DNA from 3 places in the Serratia nevei genome. Region 2 is predicted to be linked to each of the others. Evidence: predicted binding sites of a transcription regulator. Region 2 holds the regulator's gene; each other region holds the start of a gene.
What was found. Region 2 encodes PurR, which represses purine synthesis genes. Its sites were predicted from a motif close to CANGCAAACGTTTGCNTG; they were not measured.

Region 1: a site for PurR is predicted at 2,997-3,014, ahead of pyrD (quinone-dependent dihydroorotate dehydrogenase). Genes of this name have one in related genera too.
Region 3: a site for PurR is predicted at 3,418-3,435, ahead of serA (phosphoglycerate dehydrogenase). Genes of this name have one in related genera too.

Annotation. Positions count from the first base shown of each region.
Region 1 covers NZ_CP149940.1:1,826,239-1,831,541, reverse strand. Annotated here, with positions in the region: gene V8N38_RS08600 (YcbX family protein) at 58-1,161, shown strand; gene V8N38_RS08595 (cell division protein ZapC) at 1,168-1,716, opposite strand; gene pyrD (quinone-dependent dihydroorotate dehydrogenase) at 1,893-2,903, opposite strand; gene ssuE (NADPH-dependent FMN reductase) at 3,162-3,740, shown strand; gene V8N38_RS08580 (sulfonate ABC transporter substrate-binding protein) at 3,765-4,730, shown strand; gene ssuD (FMNH2-dependent alkanesulfonate monooxygenase) at 4,751-5,303, shown strand, end outside.
Region 2 covers NZ_CP149940.1:2,321,387-2,326,689, reverse strand. Annotated here, with positions in the region: gene rnt (ribonuclease T) at 1-9, shown strand, start outside; gene V8N38_RS11240 (Grx4 family monothiol glutaredoxin) at 77-424, opposite strand; gene V8N38_RS11235 (C40 family peptidase) at 840-1,658, shown strand; gene sodB (superoxide dismutase [Fe]) at 1,858-2,436, shown strand; gene V8N38_RS11225 (YnhF family membrane protein) at 2,498-2,587, opposite strand; gene purR (HTH-type transcriptional repressor PurR) at 2,912-3,937, shown strand; gene punR (DNA-binding transcriptional activator PunR) at 3,934-4,878, opposite strand; gene punC (purine nucleoside transporter PunC) at 5,002-5,303, shown strand, end outside.
Region 3 covers NZ_CP149940.1:4,336,989-4,342,291, forward strand. Annotated here, with positions in the region: gene V8N38_RS20820 (YecA family protein) at 1-515, opposite strand, end outside; gene zapA (cell division protein ZapA) at 835-1,164, shown strand; RNA gene ssrS (6S RNA) at 1,205-1,387, shown strand; gene V8N38_RS20835 (5-formyltetrahydrofolate cyclo-ligase) at 1,440-2,048, shown strand; gene serA (phosphoglycerate dehydrogenase) at 2,097-3,335, opposite strand; gene rpiA (ribose-5-phosphate isomerase RpiA) at 3,628-4,284, opposite strand; gene V8N38_RS20850 (LysR family transcriptional regulator ArgP) at 4,488-5,303, shown strand, end outside.

The DNA of each region.
Region 1 (5,303 bases), 500 kb from region 2:
CCGCACCGCTTGTCATAAAGTTGCTCCCTTCTATTTAATCATCGCACGGAGATAAGGGTGATCACGCTTTCCAGACTCTACGTCCATCCGGTTAAATCACTGCGCGGTCTGCAGCTTTCTTACGCCCAGGTCGGCAGCAGCGGTCTGGCCTTCGACCGCAACTTTATGATCACCGAGCCGGATGGCACCTTTATTACCGCGCGCCAATACCCGCAGATGGTGCTGTTCACGCCGGCGCTGCTGCCGGACGGGCTATTCCTGACCGCGCCGGACGGCGAAAGCGCCGCCATTCGCTTCAGCGACTTCGCCGCCGCGCCGCAGCCGACCGAGGTATGGGGCAACCATTTCACCGCGCTGATCGCGCCGGATGAGATCAACCGCTGGCTGAGCGGCTATTTCCAGCGTGACGTGCAGCTGCGCTGGCTGGGGCCGGAGTTGACCCGCCGAGTGAAAAAGCACCCCGAAATCCCGCTGACGTTTGCCGACGGCTATCCTTATCTGCTGATTAACCAGGCTTCGTTCAACGATCTGCAGCAGCGTTGCCCCGGCAGCATCAAGCTGGAGCAGTTCCGCCCCAATCTGGTGGTGAGCGGCGCAACCGCCTGGGCCGAGGACGGCTGGCAGGTGATCCGCGTCGGCGACGTCATGTTCGATCTGGTGAAACCCTGCAGCCGCTGCGTGCTCACCACCGTCAGCACCGAGCGCGGCCGCAAGCACCCGAGCGGCGAACCGCTGAGCACGCTGCAAAAATTCCGTTCCGCCGACAACGGCGACATCGATTTTGGCCAGAATATGATCGCGCGTAACAGCGGCATCATTCGCGTGGGCGATACGGTGGAAGTTCTGTCGACCAAGCCGCCGCGCCCTTATGGCGCCGGGAAAGTGGTGGAGAGCGTGCAAGCGCCGCAAGACAGCGAGCACAGCGTCACTATCGAATACGAAGGAAAGGTGTTTACCGGCAATAACCAGCAGATCTTGCTCGAGCAGCTGGAACAGCAAGGCATCCGCGTACCTTACTCCTGCCGTGCCGGGATTTGCGGCAGTTGCCGCATTACGTTGCTGAGCGGTGAAGTCGCGCCCCTGAAGAAAAGCGCGCTGGGCGACAACGGCACCATCCTGTGCTGCAGCTGCATCCCGAAAAGTGATTTGACCCTGGCGTAATCCGCCTTATACCGCCCTGTCGTAAGCCGGGGCGGCGCTTTCATCCTGCGCGCAGGGTTTCAACCGATCGTGCATCACCTTGATGGCATCGCCCAATACCATGGTGCGGCCAGCGACCGTCAGCTGATTTTGCGCCAGCAGGCACAGGCTGGCGTTATCCCCGGCCTCTACCACCAGCAGGCGCGCTTCCGCGCCGCTTTCCATCACTTTCACCGCCGCCAGCTCGCCGTTTTTCGGCTGCAACGGGTAATGCTGCTGCGAGAAATGCCAGCTCTTCGGCATCAGCGGTTTCAGGAAACGGTAGGCGACCAGCGCATTCAACACCAGCTCGGCGCGCTGCTCATGGCTGAGTTTGACCTGTTTGCACTGTTCTTCATAGGTGAAATAAAGGGCAGCGTCGTCCACGCAAAAAGCGCATTCATCGAAGGCGTCCGGCGTTAACATTTTGGCCGGGAAACGTGAACGAAAGATCATACCATTAGCTAAATCCAGCATTAGCCGATCGTGTTCGGCATCAAAATACCAACGCCAATTATCGTCAGGTTTTATCTTCATTTCGTATCCTTCTCGCTGCCTATGCCAACGCTGCACTCACCCTAAAAGGCGATTTTATCACCGATAAAATAGCTTAAACATCGGATAATTCCGCGAACGATATTTATGCTAACGAACAAAATATAGACGAGCCGGGGGCAGAAATAAACCCCCGGAATAAAATGAGAGGAAAAATATTAGATATGGGTAACGATATCTTTAATCAAACGTGGGCCATGATAGATAAATCCGGAATAAATTTGCAGCAGGCTCGCGCCGGCCTCCATTTTTTCGCGCGCCGCCGTCAGCGAATCGATGCCGCCCACGCCGATAATCGGCAGGCGCCCTTGCAGTTCGGTGGAGAGACGACGGATCACTTCGGTGCTGCGTGATTGCAACGGACGCCCACTTAACCCGCCCGCTTGTTCGCAGTAATTCAGCCCCTGGATCAATTTTCGATCCAACGTGGTATTGGTGGCGATCACGCCATCGATATTATGCCGCACCAGGCTATCGGCAATTTGGATCAATTCTTCTTCTGAAAGATCCGGCGCGATCTTTACCGCCACCGGCACATATTTGTGATGGCGCGCATGTAATTCCTGCTGCTTATTTTTAATCGCCGCCAAAAGATCGTCCAGCGCTTCGCCATACTGTAAGGATCGTAACCCCGGCGTATTCGGTGACGAGATGTTAATCGCGATATAACCGGCATACGGATAAACTTTATCCATGCAGATCAAATAATCGTCTTTGCCCTGTTCGACCGGGGTGTCTTTATTCTTGCCGATATTGATCCCAAGAATGCCGCCGAAATGGGATTTCTTAACGTTTTCAACCAGATTGTCCACGCCATGGTTATTGAACCCCATGCGGTTGATCAGGCCTTCCGCCTCGACCACGCGGAACAAGCGCGGCTTGTCGTTGCCCGGTTGCGGGCGCGGCGTCACGGTGCCGACTTCCACATGGCCGAAGCCCATCGCGCCGAACGCATCGATGCACTCGCCGTTTTTATCCAGACCGGCGGCCAATCCCAGCGGGTTTTTAAACGACAGCCCCATGCAGCTGACCGGTTTGGTCGGCACGGACTGGCGAACAAGAAACGCTAATGGGGTGCCGGTAATACGGCTGAGCTGACGAAAGGTCACTTCGTGCGCACGTTCCGGATCGAGCTGGAACAACGCTTTCCTGATGAGGGGGTAGTACATGGACTCTCCTGATTTCCCGGTTGCAAACCGGGGGCGTATTATCCGGTATCCCCCGCCCAATTGGAATTGATTAAAGGCAAAAAAAGCCGTTTTTACGCAACCGTTTTCCCGCTTCGCCGCCAAATCGGCGCCAATCCGCTTTTGCGCATATCGAAATCAAAAAATGAGATTTAAAAAACGCGCCCGATTGCTGGTAGGTTTAAAACACTTCCTGTTGATTTTCTAATTAAACCTAACTTTTAGTTATAAGGAGTGGCAATGCGCGTTATATCACTGGCCGGCAGCCCACGCATCCCATCACGTTCCGCCGCACTGCTCGCGCTGAGCCAGAACTGGCTGCGGCAGCAAGGGGTGGAAGTGACGGCTTATACCCTGCACGACTTCGATGCCGAAGACCTGCTGTATGCCAACTTCAACAGCCCGGCGATCAAGGCGTTTGCCGACCAGCTGGCGCAGGCCGACGGCCTGCTGATTTCCACGCCGGTTTATAAAGCGTCGTTTTCCGGCGCGCTGAAGACCTTGCTGGATCTGCTGCCGGAACGCGCTCTGGATCATAAGGTAGTGCTGCCGCTGGCAACCGGCGGTTCGATCGGCCACATGCTGGCGGTGGACTATGCGCTCAAACCGGTGCTGGCAGCGCTGAAAGCGCAGGAAGTGCTGCACGGCGTATTCGCCGACGACAGCCAGGTCCAACTGACCGGTGAAGGCGCCACGCTCACCGACGCCGTCGCTACCCGGCTGGAAGAGGCGTTAGCCAGTTTTTATCTGGCGCTTGGCCGCCGCAAACCGCCCGCGCTGCGCGTCGCCTCGCCGCTGGCGGCGCGTCAGACCGCCTGAAAGGCCTGGAAAAGGAGAGCCTGAATGAAAGAACGCATCGCTTTACGGCGCTGGCTGAGCGCCGCCACCCTCACCGGCCTGCTGTCGCTGGTCTGGGCCAATGCCGCCGCTGCGCAGGATCCGGCGCAGTTCCGCATCGGCTACCAAAAAGGGTCGGTCAGCCTGGTGCTGGCGAAGAGCCACCGGCTGCTGGAGGAACGTTTCCCCGCCACCCGCATCAGCTGGATCGAGTTTCCCGCCGGCCCGCAGATGCTGGAGGCCTTGAACGTCGGCAGCATCGATCTGGGCAGCACCGGCGATATTCCGCCGATTTTCGCGCAGGCTGCCGGCGCTGACCTGCTGTATGTCGGCGTTGAGCCGCCCAAACCCAAGGCGGAAGTGATCCTGGTGCCGGAAAATAGCCCGATCAAAACCGTCGCCGACCTGAAAGGCCATAAGGTCGCCTTCCAGAAAGGCTCCAGCTCGCACAACCTGCTGCTGCGATCGCTGCAAAAGGCCGGCCTGCAGTTCACCGATATCCAGCCCGCCTATCTGACGCCCGCCGATGCGCGCGCCGCCTTCCAGCAGGGCAACGTCGACGCCTGGGCCATTTGGGATCCTTACTATTCCGCCGCGCTGCTGCAGGGCGGCGTGCGAGTGCTCGGCGACGGCACCGATCTGAACCAGACCGGTTCCTTCTATCTGGCGGCGCGCCCCTATGTCGAAGCCAACGGCGCCTTTATCAGCCAGGTCTTGACGGTGCTGACCCAGGCCGATGCGCTCACCCGCAGCGACCGGGCGCAAAGCGTGACCCTGCTGGCTAACGCCATGGGGCTGCCGGAACCGGTGATCGCCAGCTATCTGGATCACCGCCCGCCGACCGCCATCACACCGCTCGATGCGCGGACGATCGCCGCGCAGCAGCAAACCGCCGACCTGTTTTACGCCAACCGGCTGGTGCCGGTGAAGGTTGACATCTCGCAACGCATCTGGCGCCCAAGCGCACAATAACTCATGGGAGAAGATTAACGATGAGCCTGAACGTTTTCTGGTTTTTACCCACCCACGGCGACGGCCACTATCTTGGCAGCGCACAGGGCGCGCGCAGCGTCGATCACGGTTATTTGCAGCAGATCGCCCAGGCGGCGGATCGGCTGGGATTCGGTGGGGTACTGATCCCCACCGGCCGCTCGTGCGAAGACTCCTGGCTGGTGGCCGCCTCGCTGATCCCGGTCACCCAGCGGCTGAAGTTTTTGGTCGCGCTGCGGCCGGGCATCATCTCCCCTACGCTGGCGGCGCGCCAGGCGGCGACGCTGGATCGCCTGTCCAATGGGCGTGCGCTGTTCAATCTGGTCACCGGCGGCGATCCGGAAGAGCTGGCGGCCGAGGGGCTGCACCTGAGCCATGAAGAGCGCTACGAAGCCTCAACCGAGTTCACCCATATCTGGCGCCGGGTGCTGGAAGGCGAAACCGTCGATTTCGACGGCAAGCATATTCAGGTGAAAGGCGCCAAACTGCTGTACCCGCCGGTGCAGCAGCCGCGCCCGCCGCTCTATTTCGGCGGATCCTCCGCCGCCGCGCAGG
Region 2 (5,303 bases):
GCCGAATAAGCCAATAAAAAAGGCGGCCCAGTTTGCACTGGCGCCGCCCATTGCGCGATAACCGCAAGCCTGTCGATTAAGACTGTTGGTCTTCCTGCGCTTTATACTTTTCCGCAGTTTCTTTGATCAGCTGCTGCAGTTCGCCGCGCTGATACATTTCGATGATGATATCGCAACCGCCTACCAGCTCACCGTCTACCCACAGCTGCGGGAACGTCGGCCAGTTGGCGTATTTTGGCAGCTCGGCGCGGATGTCCGGGTTTTGCAGAATATCCACGTAGGCGAAACGCTCGCCGCAGGCGGACAGCGCTTGCACAGCCTGTGCGGAGAAGCCGCAGCTCGGCAGCTTAGGCGAACCTTTCATGTACAGCAGAATCGGGTTTTCAGCGATCTGGTGCTGAATTTTTTCAAGTGTCGTCGTCATTTATTGCTTCCTCAAGCCACATTTCATGGCTACAACATGCATCACGCGGGCTATTGTAGCGGCTGGAACAGTCGCAAGAAAACGCCATCTTTTGCAAGGATATTCGCCCGCCGCCGATCGCGTTTCACCGGCCACGTCATTCCGGTCAAAACATACGTCGAGAATAACATTTTTAATCCGACCATTTCACTAATATATTGCGTCGCGATGACGGCGCGGATTAATTATATCTCCACCGCCAACTGGCGCTTTTTCATACATCAACAGGCTGATTTTGAACCAAAAAAAATGTCATTAACGTTTTCTCACAATATGGATTATTATTTATGAGTTCTTCGCTGTTTTATATGGCGAAATTCGGGAATACTGTAACTCTTTCGATATCCGTTTCGGGGCCAAGGTTGGTGACGTCGACATGCGTTTAATTCTTACGCTCTTTGCGCTGCTGTTTACGCAGCTCTTCTTCAATTTGGCGCACGCTGCGCCACAGGCGCGTGTTGCCGCCGAGCAGCGTAAAAGCCATGCCAATGAAGCGCGGCCCGATGACCGCAGAAAAAAGAAAGCGGACAAAGCCGCCAAAAAAGCCAAAGTGACGGCCCCCGAAAAAAAAACCAAGACCGCCAAGGCAAAAAGCGAGAAAAGCGCGAAAAAGATCGTCAGCGCCAAACCCAAGGCCAAAGCGCAGAAAACCGCCAAGATTAAAGTCACCCCGCCGAAAAAAGGCTATAAAAAAGGCTATGGTCGCCACCGCGAAGCCGGTATGGCCACCGCCAAACTGGCGCGTGAAGAAAAGCCGTTGAAACTCAGCCCCGCGCACAAAAAACGCTACCAGCACGCCAAGCAGACCGCGATGGCCAAGCTGATGGGACAGATGGGCAAACCTTACCGCTGGGGCGGCAGCTCGCCGCGCACCGGCTTCGATTGCAGCGGCCTTATCTATTACGCCTATAAAGACGTAGTGAAAATCAAGATGCCGCGCACCGCCAACGAGATGTATCACCTGCGCGATGCGGCGCCGATCAAGAAAAGCGAACTGGAAAGCGGCGATCTGGTGTTCTTCCGCATCAACAACCGCGGCGTGGCGGACCATGTCGGCGTCTACCTCGGCAACGGCAAGTTCATCCAGTCGCCGCGCACCGGTGAAGAGATCCGCATCAGTCAGCTCGACAACGACTATTGGCAGAACCACTACATCGGCGCACGCCGCGTAGTGACGCCGAAAACCATTCGTTAATGCACTGTTCTGCGCGGTTGCGGCCCCGGTCGCAACCGCCTGCTCAAGCTATCGCCCATCGCACTTCCCCACGCGCATTTCTCGCTTTTCCTCCTGTTTTTTATGATGAAAATTGTTAAGATTGAATGACCACAATAAAAAACGGCCCATACGGCTCTCGCCCCGGCGGGAAGCGAATGGCGCTGTAAAGGAGGAAGCAATGTCGTTTGAATTACCTGCATTACCGTATGAGAAAAACGCGCTCGAGCCGCACATCTCCGCCGAGACCCTGGAATACCACTACGGCAAACACCACAACACCTACGTGGTTAACCTGAACAACCTGGTGAAAGGCAGCGAGTTCGAAGGCAAATCGCTCGAAGAGATCATCAAGACCTCTAACGGCGGCGTGTTCAACAACGCTGCGCAGGTGTGGAACCACACCTTCTACTGGCACTGCCTGTCGCCACAGGGCGGCGGTGAACCGCAGGGCGAACTGGCGGCGGCAATCGTCAAATCCTTCGGCTCTTTCGCTGCGTTCAAAGAGCAGTTCACCGATGCCGCAGTGAAAAACTTCGGTGCAGGCTGGACCTGGCTGGTGAAAAAACCGGACGGCGCGCTGGCGATCGTCAACACCTCCAACGCGGCCACCCCGCTGACCGGTGAAGACAAACCACTGCTGACCGTTGACGTGTGGGAACACGCGTATTACATCGATTACCGCAATGCGCGTCCAAAATACCTGGAAAACTTCTGGGCGTTGGTCAACTGGACCTTCGCAGCGGAAAACCTGGCGTAAGCGCAGGTTCTGAGGTGATAAGGCGCAGCCAGGCTGCGCCTTTTTTATAACCGGGGGTAAATCAGTTCAACGCGGCAACGAAGCTGAAAGCGATAATGACCGCCAATGCGCAGACGGTGGTGAACAGCGACATCTTCAATTCGGTATCCATGACAACTCCTTTAAAATGGGCTTTCCTAAGGATAAAAGGCGCACAATTAGTACGTCAAATCATTTTCCCACAGTTCGCCGATAAAATCTTGTTATCATTTCCCGGTTTATAATCTCGATTACCTCTTCCACTTTTGTTCAATATGCGACAAAATTCGCAGTTCACAACTGCGTACCGGCATCCATGCCCCTCCTGATTAAGCGCTGAAGACTTCAACACACTAAAAACTCAGTTTTCGCTTCTCTGGAGAAGGATCTACGTAGGCAAACGATTAACATCACACTTACATGCTGTAAACATGTGAGTTCAGGAGTCATTCCTTACATGGCAACGATTAAAGATGTGGCCAAACGCGCGGGCGTTTCCACCACCACCGTTTCGCACGTCATCAATAAGACTCGTTTCGTCGCCGAAGAGACCAAAGCGGCCGTGTGGGCCGCCATCAAAGAGCTGCACTACTCGCCGAGCGCCGTGGCGCGCAGCCTGAAAGTCAATCACACCAAGTCGATCGGCCTGCTGGCCACCTCGAGCGAAGCGCCCTACTTTGCCGAAGTGATCGAGGCGGTGGAAAACAGCTGCTACAGCAAAGGCTACACCCTGATCCTGTGCAACTCGCACAACAATCTCGACAAGCAGCGCGCCTACCTGGCGATGCTGGCGCAAAAGCGCGTCGACGGCCTGCTGGTCATGTGCTCCGAGTACCCCGATCAGCTGCTGGGCATGCTGGAAGACTACCGCAATATCCCGATGGTGGTGATGGACTGGGGCGCCGCGCGCGGCGACTTCACCGACACCATCATCGATAACGCGTTCGAAGGCGGCTATCTGGCCGGCCGTTACCTGATCGAGCGCGGCCACCGCGATATCGGCGCCATTCCGGGCCAACTGTCGCGCAATACCGGCGGCGGCCGTCACCAGGGCTTTATGAAGGCGCTGCAGGAAGCGCATATCGACATTCGCGAAGAGTGGATCGTCCAGGGTGACTTCGAGCCGGAGTCCGGCTACAAGGCGATGCACCAAATCCTGTCGCAAAAGCAGCGGCCGACCGCGGTATTCTGCGGCGGCGACATCATGGCGATGGGCGCCATCTGCGCCGCCGACGAGCTGGGGCTGCGGGTGCCGCAGGATATTTCCGTGATCGGCTATGACAACGTGCGTAACGCCCGCTACTTCACCCCGGCGCTGACCACCATTCACCAGCCTAAAGAACGCCTGGGCGAAATGGCCTTCACCATGCTGCTGGATCGCATCATCAGCAAACGCGAAGAGTCGCAGGTGATCGAAGTGCATCCGAAGCTGATTGAACGCCGCTCGGTCGCCGACGGTCCGTTCATCGACTACCGCCGCTAATCCCCCGCGCCGGAAGCCTGCGCGGCTTCCGGTTCCGCCTCGCTCAGCCACTCCTGGTTCAGCGTCTCCCCATCGCCCAGATACGCCAGCAGCCAGCTCATCGCCGGTGAGGGTTTATCCTGCTGCCAGGTCAGGCAGCAAGGGCTGGCGGGAAACGGCTGCTGCAGCTGCAACGCCTTCAGCTCACCGCGCTGCACCCGCGGCAGCGCCCGATGTGCCGGCATCATGCCGACGCACAGCCCGGCGCACAAACAGTCGAGCGCCGAAGTCCAGTCCGGCACCACCAGCCGCCGCTGGTTATCCAGCGTCCAGGTGACGCGCTTGGGCAGATTGCGCGAGGTGTCCTCCAGGCAAAGCGAAGGGTACGGCCGCAGCTGATCGTCATTCAGCGGCCCTGTCAGTTGCGCCAGCGGGTGCTGCGGGCTGACCACGCACAGCCAGTTCATATAGCCCATGTCGCGGAAGGCGAAGCCGCCGCCGACCGGCACCGCACGGGTGGCGCCGATTGCCATGTCCGCCCTGCCGTCCACCAAGGCATCCCACACGCCGTTGAACACCTCGGGTTGCAGCATCAGTTCGACGTCGGGGAAATGACGGTAGAAATCCAGCACCAGTTGGCGACTGCGCTGTGGTTTGACGATGATGTCCACCGCGATATTCAGCTGGCCGCGCCACCCGTTGGCCACCTGCTGACAGTGGCGGCGGGTGTCGAGCATTTTTTTGATAACAACTCGCGCATCCTTGATAAACAGCGCGCCGGCCGGCGTCAACTCCACATCGCGGTGACGCCGCTCGAACAGCGGCACCGCCAGCCATTGCTCCAGCTGCCGTACGGTATAGCTCACCGCCGACGGCACCCGGTGCAGCTCCTGCGCCGCCGCGCTGAAACTGCCGGTGCGCGCCACCGCGTCGACCACTTCAAGAGAATATTCAGACCACATCGCTTTGCCTTCAATTTTTTTAACAGCACTTTGCAAATATTACCGTTTCACAAGCAGAGATCCAGCCGGATACACTGGCCGGCGCTAAAAACCTGCGACATTAAAATATTAACGAGAAATACCATGCGAAATTCCTTTGGCTTTATGTTCTACCTCGCCGGCCTGAGCATGCTGGGTTATCTGGCGACCGATATGTACCTGCCCGCCTTCGGCGCCATGCGGGAAGAACTGCAAATTTCCGCCGGCGCGGTGAGCGCCAGCCTGAGCATCTTCCTGGCCGGCTTCGCCTTCGCGCAGCTGCTGTGGGGGCCGCTCTCCGACCGTCTGGGCCGCAAACCGGTCTTATTGATCGGCCTGACGCTGTTCGCCCTCGGCTGCCTGGGCATGCTGTGGGTGGAAAACGCCGTGCAGCTCTGGATCCTGCG
Region 3 (5,303 bases), 2.0 Mb from region 2:
CACATGATGGCGGCAACCCGCACATACTCCGCCACTTCTTCCAGCGACTGTTCCAATTCTTCCTGATCTTCGTCTTCGTCGTAGCCCAACTGCGCGATGTTGCGCAGATCGTCGATCGCTTCCCCGACTTCGTCTTTCACCTGGGCCAGCTTCGGCTGCATCATCCCCAGGCCGAGCAGGAAGTGGTTGACCCAACCGGCCAGCGCGTCGGCGCGATCGAACACGCTGACGATCTCCCCTTCCGGCAGCATCAGTTGGAACAGGAATTCGTCGTCTTCGAGCGTTTCGCGCGTCACTTCATACAGCTGTTGCAGCGGTTGGCTGAGCGCCTGCGGGAAGGCGACGCCTTCGTTGGTCAGATCGTGCACCAGCGCCTGCCAGCCGGCATCACGGCTGCCGCCGCACAACAGGCCGCTGATCAGGCCATGCATTTCTGCCGCGGTCAGCGCCACCGACTGCTGGTTGAGGGCCACGGTCAAAGATTGGTAACTTGGAAATGTATTCTGTATAGACATGCGCATTCGTCATCGTTGGCAGGATAAGTTCGTGTTATGCTACCACCAAGGTCCGTCGCTATACCAGATAAGCGCGACACCTCAGTGGCTAGTTATAATCGCGATGTGGCAGGTTTCACACTGCGCCGTCGGGTGGCGAAAGTGCGGTAAATACGCATTTTGAAACCCTTTTTTGACTGGCAATGTGCGCCACAGTAGATTACAACCAGGTACTGAAAAAGGGGTTGTATCTTGGTACCGAGGTATATATAGTGGCGCCCGCTTTGACGGCCCGGCCAGGGCGGACAAGGCTGGCGCGAAATTTAGGCAGGAAGGTGGCATGTCTGCACAACCGGTAGATATTCAAATTTTTGGCCGCTCGTTAAGAGTCAATTGCCCGCCAGAACAACAAGATGCGTTGAATATGGCGGCGGACGATCTTAACCAACGGTTGCAAGATCTTAAAGTTCGCACTAGAGTCTCCAATACTGAGCAACTGGTTTTCATCGCGGCATTGAACGTCTGTCACGAACTTGCTCAAGAACGGTTGAAAACCCGTGACTATGCGTCCAATATGGAACAACGCATACGGATGCTGCAGCAGACCATTGAACAAGCGCTGCTTGAACAAGGTCGCATCTCTGAACGTCAGGATGCACAATTCGAATAACTTAAGTTGTTGAAATCACAGTTTCGGCAACGAGTACAAAATTTCTCTGAGATGTTCGCCAGCGGGCCAGTCCCCTGAGCCGATATTTAGTACAAACAGAATGTGTTGCTCCGCGATCGGTGAGCACGCTCGGTGCGCCGAGAAGCCTTAAGATTGCGACGGCACGTTCACCTTGAACCATGGGTTCAAGGGTTACAGCCTGCGACGGCATCTCGGAGATTCCCCTTCTCAGCGGTTTGTGTGTGCCGAACGCCACACTGAGCAAGCCTGATACGATGCCTTTTCAACCCCAATTCGCGCAGCAGCGCCAAGCCATTCGCCAACTCATTCGCCAACGCCGACGCGAACTTACGCCGGATCAGCAACGCTTTGCCGCAGACAAGATAACCGAGCGCCTTGCCGCACATGCACGCATTCAGGCGGCGCACAGCATCGCGGTATTCCTGTCGTTTGACGGTGAACTCGACACCGGGCCGCTGATAGAGCAACTGTGGACGCTCGGAAAACGGGTTTACCTGCCGGTGCTGCACCCGTTCAGCCCGGGCCATCTGCTGTTCCTGCGCTATGCGCCGGAAACGCCGCTGGTGCGCAATCGCTTCAATATTCTCGAACCGCGCCTCGATGTGCGCCAGGTGTTGCCGCTGGGCGAGCTAAACGTCGTGCTGACGCCGCTGGTGGCATTCGATCATACCGGGCAGCGTCTGGGTATGGGGGGCGGCTTTTACGATCGCACCCTGCAAAACTGGCAGAGCGACGGCCCCTATCCCATCGGGCTGGCCCATGATTGCCAGCAGGTGGAGCACCTGCCGACCGAGCACTGGGATATCCCGCTACCGGAAATCCTCACCCCGCTCTGCAGCTGGGCGTGGCACGAACCTAAATAGCAAAAGGCCGGATCGCTCCGGCCTTTTTCGTTGCGGCATGCCGCCTAATCAGAACAGCAGACGGGCGCGAATGGTGCCGTCGATGGCCTTCATGCGCTGCAGCGCGGCGTCGGCGCGCGCGGTTTCCGCTTCAATGTCGATCACCACGTAGCCGATTTCCGGCCCGGTTTGCAGATACTGCGCGGCGATGTTAACCCCCTCTTCGGCGAAGATCTGGTTAATCTGCGTCAGCACGCCCGGACGGTTTTCGTGGATGTGCAGCAGGCGGCTGGCGTTCGGGCCATGCGCCGGGAGCGACACTTCCGGGAAGTTGACGGCGGACAGGGTCGATCCGTTGTCGGAGTATTTCGCCAGCTTGCCGGCCACTTCGTCGCCGATGTTCTCCTGCGCTTCCTGAGTGGAGCCGCCGATGTGCGGCGTCAACAACACGTTGTCGAACTCACACAGCGGCGAGTTGAACGGATCGCTGTTGGTTGCCGGCTCTTCCGGGAAGACGTCGATCGCCGCGCCCGCCAGGTGATTGCTGGCCAGCGCATCGCACAGCGCGGGAATATCCACCACGGTGCCGCGCGAGGCGTTGATCAGAATGGCGCCTGGTTTCATCAGCGCCAGCTCTTCCGCTCCCATCATGTTCTTGGTGGCCAGCGTTTCCGGCACGTGCAGCGTCACCACGTCGCTCATATTGAGCAGATCGGACAGATGGCGCACCTGCTGCGCATTACCTAACGGCAGCTTGTTCTCGATATCGTAGAAGAACACCTTCATGCCCAGCCCTTCGGCCAGAATGCCAAGCTGGGTGCCGATATGGCCGTAGCCGATGATACCCAGCTTTTTACCGCGCGCCTCATAGGAGCCCACGGCCAGTTTGTGCCACACGCCGCGGTGCGCCTTGGCGTTGGCGGCCGGAATGCCGCGCAGCATCAACAGCAGCTCGCCCAGCACCATTTCGGCCACGGATCGGGTATTGGAGAAGGGGGCGTTGAAGACCGGAATACCGCGCTTGGTCGCCGCTTTCAGATCAACCTGGTTGGTGCCGATGCAGAAGCAGCCCACCGCCACCAGTTTTTCTGCGGCGGCAAACACCTCTTCGGTCAGATGCGTACGCGATCGGATGCCGACGAAGTGTGCATCGCGGATGGATGCCTTCAGCGATTCGGTGTCTAACGCACCCTTGTGGTATTCGATGTTGGTATAACCGGCGGCACGTAAATTATCGACCGTGCTCTGATGAACCCCTTCCACCAACAGGAATTTAATCCTGTCTTTCTCCAATGATACTTTTGCCATTTACCCGACCCTATGTTCAGACTTCAGAAGCGGCTGTGACGACACAGCTCCCATCCAACATAACAAAAATAACGCGGGCGGCAATACAAACGATTGCCTGCCCGGCAGGACAAGGCGCAGCGTTGATGGCGGTTTACGGCAGAAAATGCCATAGGGAAAGTTTTCGGCAGAAGCTTTGGGGAGTCAGGTTTCACAATGTGACATAAGTCACCAAATTTGCCGTTTTTCAGAAAAGATATTTTAACCGAAGAATTATGCGGCCCGGCGCTACCGGGCCACAGACGGCGGAGGCTTATTTGACCACTTTCACGCCTTCCGGAGTGCCGACCAGCGCCACGTCCGCGCCGCGGTTGGCGAACAGCCCCACGGTCACCACGCCGGCGATGCCGTTAATCTTGTTCTCCAGCGCGATGGCGTCGGTGATGCTCAGGTTATGCACATCGAGGATCACGTTGCCGTTGTCGGTCACCACGTTCTGACGATACTCCGGCAGGCCGCCGAGTTTCACCAGCTCACGCGCCACGTAAGAGCGGGCCATCGGGATCACTTCCACCGGCAGCGGGAACTTGCCCAGCACGTCCACCTGCTTGCTGGCATCGACGATGCAGATGAATTTCTTGGCGATGGCGGCGATGATCTTCTCGCGCGTCAGCGCAGCGCCGCCGCCCTTGATCATCTGCATATGGCCGTTGATTTCGTCCGCACCGTCCACATAGATATCGAGCGAGTCCACTTCGTTGCTGTCGAACACGTGGATGCCGAGGCTTTTCAGCTTGGCGGTGGAGGCGTCGGAGCTGGACACCGCGCCTTCGATCTGGTGCTTGATGGAGCCCAGCGCGTCAATAAAGTGGGCGGCGGTAGAGCCGGTGCCGACCCCGACGATGGTGCCCGGCGTCACGTATTCCAGCGCCGCCCAACCCACCGCTTTTTTCAGTTCATCCTGCGTCATAATATGTCCCTTGCCTCTGTACGAAAACGTGTGCGTATTATAGGGTAAAACGCTGTTTTTCACGCCGGCAGGATCACACTTATTTACCGCAGCCCGCATTTTTACCCGCTTGGCGGCGAGGTGGGGGCGTGATTTTCCACCTGCGCCGTGCGCAAAATGTGGCATAGTGCCGGTATCATTCTAATTTAAGGGATATCTTTCCGATGAAACGCCCAGACTATCGTACGCTGCAAGCGCTGGACGCGGTGATCCGTGAGCGCGGCTTCGAGCGCGCCGCTCAAAAACTCTGTATCACGCAATCGGCGGTATCCCAACGCATCAAACAGCTGGAAAACCTGTTCGGCCAACCGCTGCTGGTTCGTACCGTGCCGCCGCGCCCGACCGAACAAGGGCAAAAGCTGCTGGCGCTGCTGCATCAGGTGGAGTTGCTGGAAGAAGAGTGGCTGGGCAACGACACCGGCGTCGACACGCCGCTGCTGCTGTCGCTGGCGGTCAACGCCGACAGTCTGGCAACCTGGCTGCTGCCGGCGCTGAAGCCGGTGCTGGCGGACTCCCCCATTCGCCTGAATCTGCAGGTGGAAGATGAAACCCGCACCCAGGAGCGGCTGCGCCGCGGTGAGGTGGTGGGCGCAGTGAGTATTCAGCCGCAGCCGCTGCCGAGCTGCCTGGTGGATCGGCTGGGGGCGCTGGATTACCTGTTCGTCGCCTCCAGCGGCTTCGCCGAGCGCTACTTCCCGAACGGCGTCACCCGCTCCGCGCTGCTGAAAGCGCCGGCGGTGGCCTTCGATCATCTCGACGACATGCACCAGGCGTTCCTGCAGCAGAACTTCGATCTGTCGCCGGGCAGCGTGCCCTGCCACATCGTGAACTCGTCGGAAGCCTTCGTGCAGCTGGCACGCCAGGGCACCACCTGCTGTATGATCCCTCACCTGCAGATCGAAAAGGAGCTGGCATCCGGTGAACTGATCGATCTGACGCCGGGGCTGTACCAGCGCCGCATGCTGTACTGGCACCGCTTC